DNA from 2 places in the Paenibacillus diazotrophicus genome. Region 1 is predicted to be linked to the other one. Evidence: predicted binding sites of a transcription regulator. Region 1 holds the regulator's gene; the other holds the start of a gene.
The links. Region 1 encodes CtsR, which represses protease genes until heat stress. Its sites were predicted from a motif close to ATGGTCAATAAAGGTCAAACA; they were not measured.
Positions count from the first base shown of each region.

Region 1 (4,364 bases):
ATAGTGGATAACTATTTTTTGTAACAATTAATTCAAACAAAATGATTTGTTTGAGTATTTTTCTGTGGATAACTTTTGACGAAGGTATTTTTCGAGAGTGGGTTAGCACCAGAGTCTTTTGCTTGTTATACTCATATAAAGCTTATTACTAATAATGATGAGGTGAGCGGAAGTGGAAATCAGGCAATTGAAACCCGAGGAATTTGAAGCAAGTCTAAGCTTGTCCGAATATGCTTTTAAATATAAGGTTACGGGTGAAGACCGGGCTGATGCGAAGCTGCAATTCAAGCCAGAAAGAGTATGGGGTGTCTTCGAAGATGAAGTGCTTGGAGCCCAGCTGACATTACTTCCGCTTCAGGTCTATATACAAGGCAGAGCTGTTCCCATGGGTGGAATCGCCGGAGTTTCTACATGGCCGGAGAACCGCAGACAGGGACTTGTAGCCAAGCTTTTATCGCATACTCTGCAAACGATGAACGAAGCGGGTCAGACATTATCCTTTTTGCATCCGTTTTTAATTCCTTTTTACCGTAAGTTTGGCTGGGAGGTCTATTGCGAATATAAAAAATACTCCATACCTGTGAACAAGTTTCCAAAGAAAACTGAAATTCAGGGGACTGTAAAGCGTGACTCAGCGGGGCTTGAAACATTGGAGAGACTGTATAGCAGCTTTGCCGCTGAGTATAATGGAACTCTGCAGCGTGATACGGACTGGTGGAAGCGGAGTGTATTGGATGACCAGACACATCACTGTGTTTTTTACTCCAAGCTTGGTGATCCGGAAGGATATGCACTGTACAAAGTAACAAATAATGAGCTGGTCATTGATGAATTTATATTCTTGAACGAAGCAGCGCGTCAGGGCTTGTGGACATTTTTTGCCAACCATGATTCGATGATAACGGGAGCTTCGCTCAAGCTGGTGCCTGCCGACGATATTCTTCCTTATTTACTTCCGGATCCGCGCATTCCACAGGAGAATTATCCATATTTCATGGCACGGATTGTGAACGCACAGGCGTTTGTAGAGAACTTCACCTTTCAGGCCTTAAACCGCCTTGAGAGTAGAACCCTCTATATTGATGATGAACATGCTCCGTGGAATGATGGATTGTGGTTATGGAGTGTAACTGAGGAGGGAACAGCAACACTAAACCGTCTTGAAGGGGAAAAAGCCTCGGCCGATATGAGTTGCACTATTGGCACGCTGACTGTACTGCTTCTAGGGTACAAGCGGCCGGGAGAACTGGCCAGATATGGGCAATTAACAGCTGACTCAGCGGAATTGGACTGGCTTGAAAGGATTATCCCGGAGGGGAAAACAGCATTATTTGATTTTTTCTAATCCTGTAATTTAGAGCTCTCCTTGCTTCCTAACGAAGCTTGGAGGGCCTTTTTTAACAAAAAGGTTCAATGGTAACCTCTAGCAAAACGCTGGATTTATTCACAAAGGTCAGAATACAATCGCCCTAAATCGTAAAAAATATAAGCAACCACTTGGAATTCAGTGAGAATGTGTTATAATATGAAAAAAGTCAAAGAAAGTCAAAGTCAACGAAGCTCGATTTCATTGTATTGAAGGAAGTGGAGACAATGGTGGCCGGCTCTTCATTAATGGCTTTTTTGGTGTATCTCCGGGATGTGGTTTCGATTCGGGCCTCTGCCCGTGGGTTAAGTTCTTTAGAGATCATTGCCGGACGGAATGCGCACTCAGTTGCACTATAAGCTTTGAATACTGGAGGATGGATGATGCGTAATATCTCTGATATTATCGAACAATATCTGAAGAATATTTTGCATGAAAGTCCCGAAGGTACGGTGGAAATTCAGCGCAATGACCTGGCGGACCAGTTCTCGTGTGTGCCGTCTCAGATCAATTATGTCATTAGTACACGCTTTACTTTGGAAAAGGGCTATGTAGTTGAGAGCAAACGTGGCGGTGGGGGGTACATCCGGATTCAGCGTTTTGAGCTGCCCCAGAATGTCGCACTTTACGCCCATCTCAATTCTACAATAGGAAAAGATATCGATCAAAATTCCGCCGAAGGGCTGATTTATCAGCTGGAGGAGGCCCGGTTTCTAACCAAGCGTGAAGCGTGCCTATTGCGCGCTGCTGTTTCCCGGGAATGCCTGACGGTTAATCTGCCGTACCGGGATGAGATTCGTGCCAAGCTAATGAAGGCTATGCTAATCTCTTTATTGGGCAAATAATGGTCAATCTTAAGGAGGGACACCGCTTATGCTTTGCCAGGAATGCGGGGTCAAACCGGCGACACTTCATTTCACAAAGATTGTGAATGGAGAGAAGACGGAGTTTCATATTTGTGAAAGCTGTGCACGGGAGAAGGGTGAGCTGATTCCTGGAACTTCGGGGGGATTCTCCATTCATAGTCTGCTCTCAGGTCTACTGGATCTGGAAGGAGCCGGCAAAGAGAAAAATGCAGCGGCTCAGACCGCACAAAGCCTGCAATGTGAGAATTGCGGAATGACATACTCCCAGTTCAGCAAGCTTGGGCGTTTTGGCTGCAGCTCCTGCTATAAATATTTTGACAGTACGCTGGATCCGCTCTTCAGACGGGTTCATGGCAGCACCGCCCATGTGGGTAAGTTGCCCAAACGTGCCGGAGCAAAGATCATGTGCAAACGCCAGATTGACGAGCTGAAGCAGGAATTGCAGCAAAGTATTGCGCAGGAAGAGTTTGAAAATGCAGCTGAGCTGAGGGATCAGATCCGTAGGCTTGAAAAAGAAATGCCACAAGAGTAAAGTCTTTGATATATAGGGGGGATAAGCCATGTCAAGTCTCCGGTTTACCGAACAAGCCCTTAGTGACTGGATGCGTTGCGGTGGCAGCCATTCCGAGATTGTCATTAGCAGCCGGATGCGGATCGCCCGTAATCTGGAGCATTTACCCTTCCCTTTGCTGGCTTCGGCGGAGCAGTCGGAAGAGGTGCTGGAACAGCTCGCTCCTGTTTTTCAGGGAGAAGCAACTGCCGATTTCGGTAACTTTCAACTCCTGAAGCTGGATGAGCTTGATGAACTGGACAAAAAGGTGCTCGTAGAAAAGCATCTCATCAGCCCTAACCTCGCCAATGAGGCACGGGGTGGTGCAGTCATCCTGAATGAAGATGAATCGGTTAGCATTATGATCAATGAAGAGGATCATTTGCGCATTCAGTGCCTGTTCCCCGGTCTGCAGGTCAGAGAAGCTTGGCTAAGGGCGACAGCTATTGATGATATTTTTGAAAGCTCGGTCAATTATGCCTTTGATGATCGAAGAGGATATTTGACCAGTTGTCCTACGAATGTGGGTACAGGGCTTCGCGCATCGGTTATGGTCCACTTGCCTGCACTTGTTATGACCCATCAGATCAACCGGATTTTATCCGCTGTGAATCAGGTAGGGCTTACGGTAAGAGGGATTTATGGAGAAGGCAGCGAGGCAGTAGGAAATATCTTTCAGATCTCCAACCAGATCACGCTAGGCCAGACTGAAAGTGAAATTATCGAGAACCTTCACAGCGTAGTTACACAGATTATTGAGCATGAGCGTAACGCGCGGGAACGTCTGCTGGTGGATTCGGCCTTGAGGATTACAGACAGAATCAAACGTTCTTACGGGATTTTGTCGTATGCGGCGGTGATGGAACTCAAAGAGTCTGCCCAACGGCTATCCGATCTGAGGCTCGGAGTAGATCTAGGGATACTGGAAGGACCATCCATTTCAGTCCTCAATGAGCTTAATGTGAAGACACAGCCGGGTTTTCTGCAAAAAATGTTCGGCGACGAGCTTTCGGCCACCGAACGCGATATGTACCGGGCGAAGCTGCTCCGGGAGACACTGGGATCACAACATTAATTATAGATATTTATTATCCGTGGAGGTGCAGGGGATATGATGTTTGGAAGATTTACGGAACGCGCACAAAAGGTGCTGGCGCTGGCGCAGGAAGAAGCCGTTCGTTTGGGACATAACAACATTGGGACAGAACATATTTTGCTCGGTCTGATTCGTGAGGGTGACGGCATTGCCGCTAAGGCTTTAATCGGATTGGGTCTGGGTCTTGAGAAAATTCAGGACGAAGTGGAAACACTGATCGGCCGGGGACAAGAACAGCCTACAAACATTGCTTATACTCCTCGTGCCAAAAAGGTTATCGAGCTGTCGATGGATGAAGCTCGTAAGCTGGGCCACACTTATGTAGGGACAGAGCATATTCTGCTTGGACTGATTCGTGAAGGCGAGGGTGTTGCTGCCCGTGTACTGAATAACCTTGGAATCAGCCTGAATAAGGCCCGTCAGCAGGTCCTGCAGCTTCTGGGCAGCAGTGAAGCTACTTCGAGTCACAGCGGTGCTCCAGCCAAT
Region 1 is NZ_JBGJZN010000013.1:60,928-65,291, reverse strand. Features, by position in the region: gene ACAN54_RS28845 (GNAT family N-acetyltransferase) at 173-1,345, shown strand; gene ACAN54_RS28840 (hypothetical protein) at 1,536-1,691, opposite strand; gene ACAN54_RS28835 (CtsR family transcriptional regulator) at 1,750-2,211, shown strand; gene mcsA (protein-arginine kinase activator protein McsA) at 2,240-2,764, shown strand; gene mcsB (protein-arginine kinase McsB) at 2,793-3,857, shown strand; gene clpC (ATP-dependent protease ATP-binding subunit ClpC) at 3,894-4,364, shown strand, end outside.

Region 2 (4,364 bases), on a different contig from region 1:
GAAGGAGATTGCGAATAAATCCTCGGACGACCGGCCGTATGAATTCGACGGGGGTTATGTGATCACCTACAACCAGGACGGCATACTCAGTCTGATCACGAACCAGTATAGCTATCTTGGGGGTGCTCACGGGATGACTTACCGCAATGCGTTCACATTCTCACTGAAGGACGGCAAGCGCCTCCTGATCGGGGATTTGCTGAAAGCCAACCCAAATTATAAAAAGGAGCTTAATGCGAAGTTATCCAAGCTCATTAAGGCAGAGGGCGGTTACCTGGGAGGGTTCACGGGCCTGAATACAGAGAAGAATTTTTATGTGAAGGACGGGAGGTTGGCCGTATTCTTCCAGCTCTACGAATACACAGCCTACGCTTCCGGGTTCCCAGAGTATGAGTTCACCTTCAAGGAGCTTCTTCCGGATGGAAGCAGCCCATTCGCTGGGCTGAAATAAGGATAGTCTACTATAAAAGAGTAGATTAACCCGCTCCGCTAATGTCGTGTAGGGATACCTTTCCGTGACCAGGCGCTTCTCACATTCATAAGCTATAGGAGAAACTAGCTTATGAAGAGGGGGGAAGGAAATGAGTTATCTGTACACAGCCATTGGCGATTCCCTGACAACCGGATTCGGAGCTCTTCCGGGCAACGGTTTTGTACATGTATACCGCAAAATGGCAGAGAGCCGGCTCCGTGCACCAGTTGGCGCAGCCAACCTTGGCATCAATGGTCTAACTACGGATGCATTGGGGCAGCGTCTAGGCAGTGCACCCATAATGCGCCAAGCGATCCGGGATGCAGATATAATTACATTGTCCATAGGCGGGAACGACCTGATTAAGGCAGCCAAAGCCGTCTCCTTTCGTCCAGGTGACCTGTCTCCAGCGCTGGAACGGGCACTTCGTGAGTGCAAAAGAAATTTCAGCGGGATTATGGGTTCTCTCTGGCAGCTCAAGAACGGCAGCCGCCGCCCCTTTATCATCCGGATGGTTGGACTTTATAATCCTTATCCTCAGTTCACGGAAGCTACAGACTGGGTAAGGCAGTTTAACGGCTATGTAGCGGGCTATAGCAGCAGTGTATGCGGGTTTGCCTCCATCTATCATGAGTTCGCCGGCAATGAGTATGGATTGCTGTCACTGGACCATGTGCATCCAAACGGCAGAGGCTACCGTATAATTGCCGGAAAGCTGGATGCCTTAGGTTACGGCCGGCTGCGGTAACAAACTGCTACTATATAATGCAAAAGAGGCTGCTCAGACCATAATGGTCCAGGCAGCCTCTTTGTATGTTCTTCTGAATTATACGCCGGTAGGCAGCGTCTTCTCGATAACTTTATCGACGATACCATATTCAGCTGCATCAGCAGCACTCATGAAGTAGTCGCGGTCTGTATCCTTTTCGATACGCTCCAGCGGTTGGCCAGTACGTTCGGACAAGATACGGTTCAGTTTGTCGCGAAGCTTAAGGATACGGCGGGCACGGATTTCGATGTCTGTAGCCTGCCCCTGCGCTCCACCCAGCGGCTGGTGGATCATAATTTCACTGTTCGGCAGTGCAAATCGTTTGCCTTTGGCACCGGCATTCAGCAGGAAAGCCCCCATGGAAGCGGCCATGCCCACACAGATGGTGGAGACATCCGGCTTAATATATTGCATTGTATCAAATATAGCCATTCCGGCTGTGATGGAACCGCCAGGGCTGTTCACATACAGGTGAATATCCTTATCCGGATCCTCGGCAGCCAGGAAGAGCATTTGTGCGATGATGGAATTGGCTACCACGTCATTAACCTCCGTTCCGAGGAAAATGATGCGGTCCTTCAGCAGGCGGGAATAGATGTCATAAGCGCGCTCACCGCGGTTGCTCTGTTCTACTACCATAGGAATATAACTCACGTGGAAAACCTCCTTGAATTGGTTCTTCGAATGTGTTCATTTTTACTGTTACCGTATTAACCACATGATAAACAAATTCAAACAAAAAGTCAAAGAAAGTCAAACTTAGTTAATAAAAAAAGAGCCAACAAGTGGCTCTTTGGTTAAGTAGTATAGGTACAGCTGCTAAATTATGTACAAAGATGAAATTAATGGCGCGCCCGCCAAGAATCGAACTTGGATCTCAGGCTTCGGAGGCCTACGTCATATCCATTGGACCACGGGCGCAACAGAAATTATTATAATCCATTTAGGCTGTAAATGCAACGGCTAATCATGTTGCTGCAAAATATCTTTGTTTTCTTCTCCATTGTCAGCCGCAAACGTGCGTGGATATTCGGCAGCCTGGGCTTTTATCTTAGGGTCACGGGACTTTCAGCACTTTCCATTACCCACCAGATGTATAAGATGAAAAGAGGTTGAGAATTATACTCACGGAAGACTTGCACTCCGCGTAATATTTGGGTAGAATATGGGTGGGACTTAAAAAGTTAACCCGGGACATTTTAAGACCATGAACAAGGGAATAAGAGGAAGACGAAGTTGCAGGAGTGAAAGCATGCGTAATTTATTAGAAATCCAAAAGCAGCTTCTGCCTGATCTCATGGAAACCCTTAAGAGACGTTACACGATTCTACATCAGATCATGCTGTCCGATATTATTGGGCGCAGAACGCTTGCCGCTTCGCTCGATATGACTGAGCGGGTGCTGCGCGCCGAGACGGATCTTCTGAAATCGCAAGGGCTCATTGAGATCGAGAGCGTAGGCATGCGCGTAAGCGATGCGGGGCGCAGACTGCTTGACCTGCTGGAGCCAATCGCCAAGAGCCTGTTTGGCCTGGATGATCTGGAAGAGAAAATTCGTACAACGTATGGTCTGAACAAAGTTATTGTGGTCCCTGGTGATTGCGAAACCTCGCCATTCACGAAGCGTGAGCTCGGACGCGCGGGCGCCAAAGCATTGCTTGGTGTACTGCGGTCGGATGATACCATTGCTGTGACGGGTGGTTCAACGCTTGCTGAAATGGCTGATCAGCTCACACCTCCGTTATCTCCTTCCTATAAGAACGCTTGGGTTGTCCCGGCGCGCGGGGGATTGGGTGAGAGCATGGAGATTCAGGCCAACACGATTGCTTCAAAGATGGCCAAACGGATGGGGGCTAATTACCGCCTTCTGCATGTGCCTGATTTACTTAGTGAGGATGCTTACCAGTCCCTGGGGCTCGATGCGAACATTGGGGAGATTGTACAAATTATCCGCAGGTCGCGAATTATTGTGCATGGTATTGGGGATGCCATTGAAATGACCCGCCGCCGTAAGCTGGATGAGGCTACAGTCTCAGAAATCCAGGGAGAAGGGGCGGTTGCCGAATCGTTCGGCTATTATTTCAATGAAGAAGGTCAGGTTGTTCATACTATGCTGACTATGGGGCTCCGCCTAGAGGATATTATCCGCACGGAAGTCGTTGTCGGTATCGCCGGAGGCAAACGAAAGTCCAAAGCCATCCATGCGATGCTCCGTTTCGGGCAGGAGGATATACTCGTTACCGATGAGGCGGCGGCTATCGAAATTGGTAAAGAAATTGACAATCAGGTCCAGGCAGTCCTATAAATTCCACAATATGGGAAGCAAGCAAAGGGTTTATGCATTATACTTAACATTGTTGTCTTGACGAGCCTCACGGCCTGTCTTGAATAAATAAAACGAAATCTAGGAGGAACTATTCAATGAGTGTAAAAGTTGGTATTAACGGTTTTGGACGTATTGGACGCCTTGCATTCCGCCGTATTCAAAATGTAGAAGGTATCGAAGTGGTAGCAATCAATGACTTGACTGACGCTAAGATGCTTGCTCATTTGCTTAAATATGATACAACTCAAGGTAAATTCCAAGGGGACGTTGAAGTACATGACGGCTTCTTCAAAGTTAACGGTAAAGAAGTTAAGGTTCTTGCGAACCGCAATCCTGAAGAACTTCCTTGGGGCGACCTGGGCGTAGATATCGTTCTGGAATGCACAGGTTTCTTCACAACTAAAGAAGCAGCTGAAAAGCACCTTAAAGGTGGAGCTAAGAAAGTAGTTATCTCCGCTCCAGCTACAGGCGACATGAAAACTGTTGTTTACAACGTTAACCATGACATCCTTGATGGTACTGAAACTGTAATCTCCGGTGCATCTTGCACAACTAACTGCCTGGCTCCTATGGCAAAAGTTCTGAACGACAAGTTCGGAATCGTTGAAGGCCTGATGACTACTATCCACGCTTACACTGGCGACCAGAACACACTTGATGCTCCACACGCTAAAGGCGACTTCAGACGCGCCCGCGCTGCTGCTGAGAACATCATCCCTAACACTACCGGTGCTGCAAAAGCAATCGGTCTGGTAATCCCAGCACTGAAAGGCAAACTGGACGGCGCTGCACAACGT
Region 2 is NZ_JBGJZN010000011.1:36,191-40,554, forward strand. Features, by position in the region: gene ACAN54_RS27780 (PdaC/SigV domain-containing protein) at 1-451, shown strand, start outside; gene ACAN54_RS27785 (GDSL-type esterase/lipase family protein) at 582-1,220, shown strand; gene clpP (ATP-dependent Clp endopeptidase proteolytic subunit ClpP) at 1,299-1,895, opposite strand; tRNA gene ACAN54_RS27795 (tRNA-Arg) at 2,088-2,162, opposite strand; gene ACAN54_RS27800 (sugar-binding transcriptional regulator) at 2,494-3,546, shown strand; gene gap (type I glyceraldehyde-3-phosphate dehydrogenase) at 3,663-4,364, shown strand, end outside.
Region 2: a site for CtsR is predicted at 1,981-2,001, ahead of clpP (ATP-dependent Clp endopeptidase proteolytic subunit ClpP). Genes of this name have one in related genera too.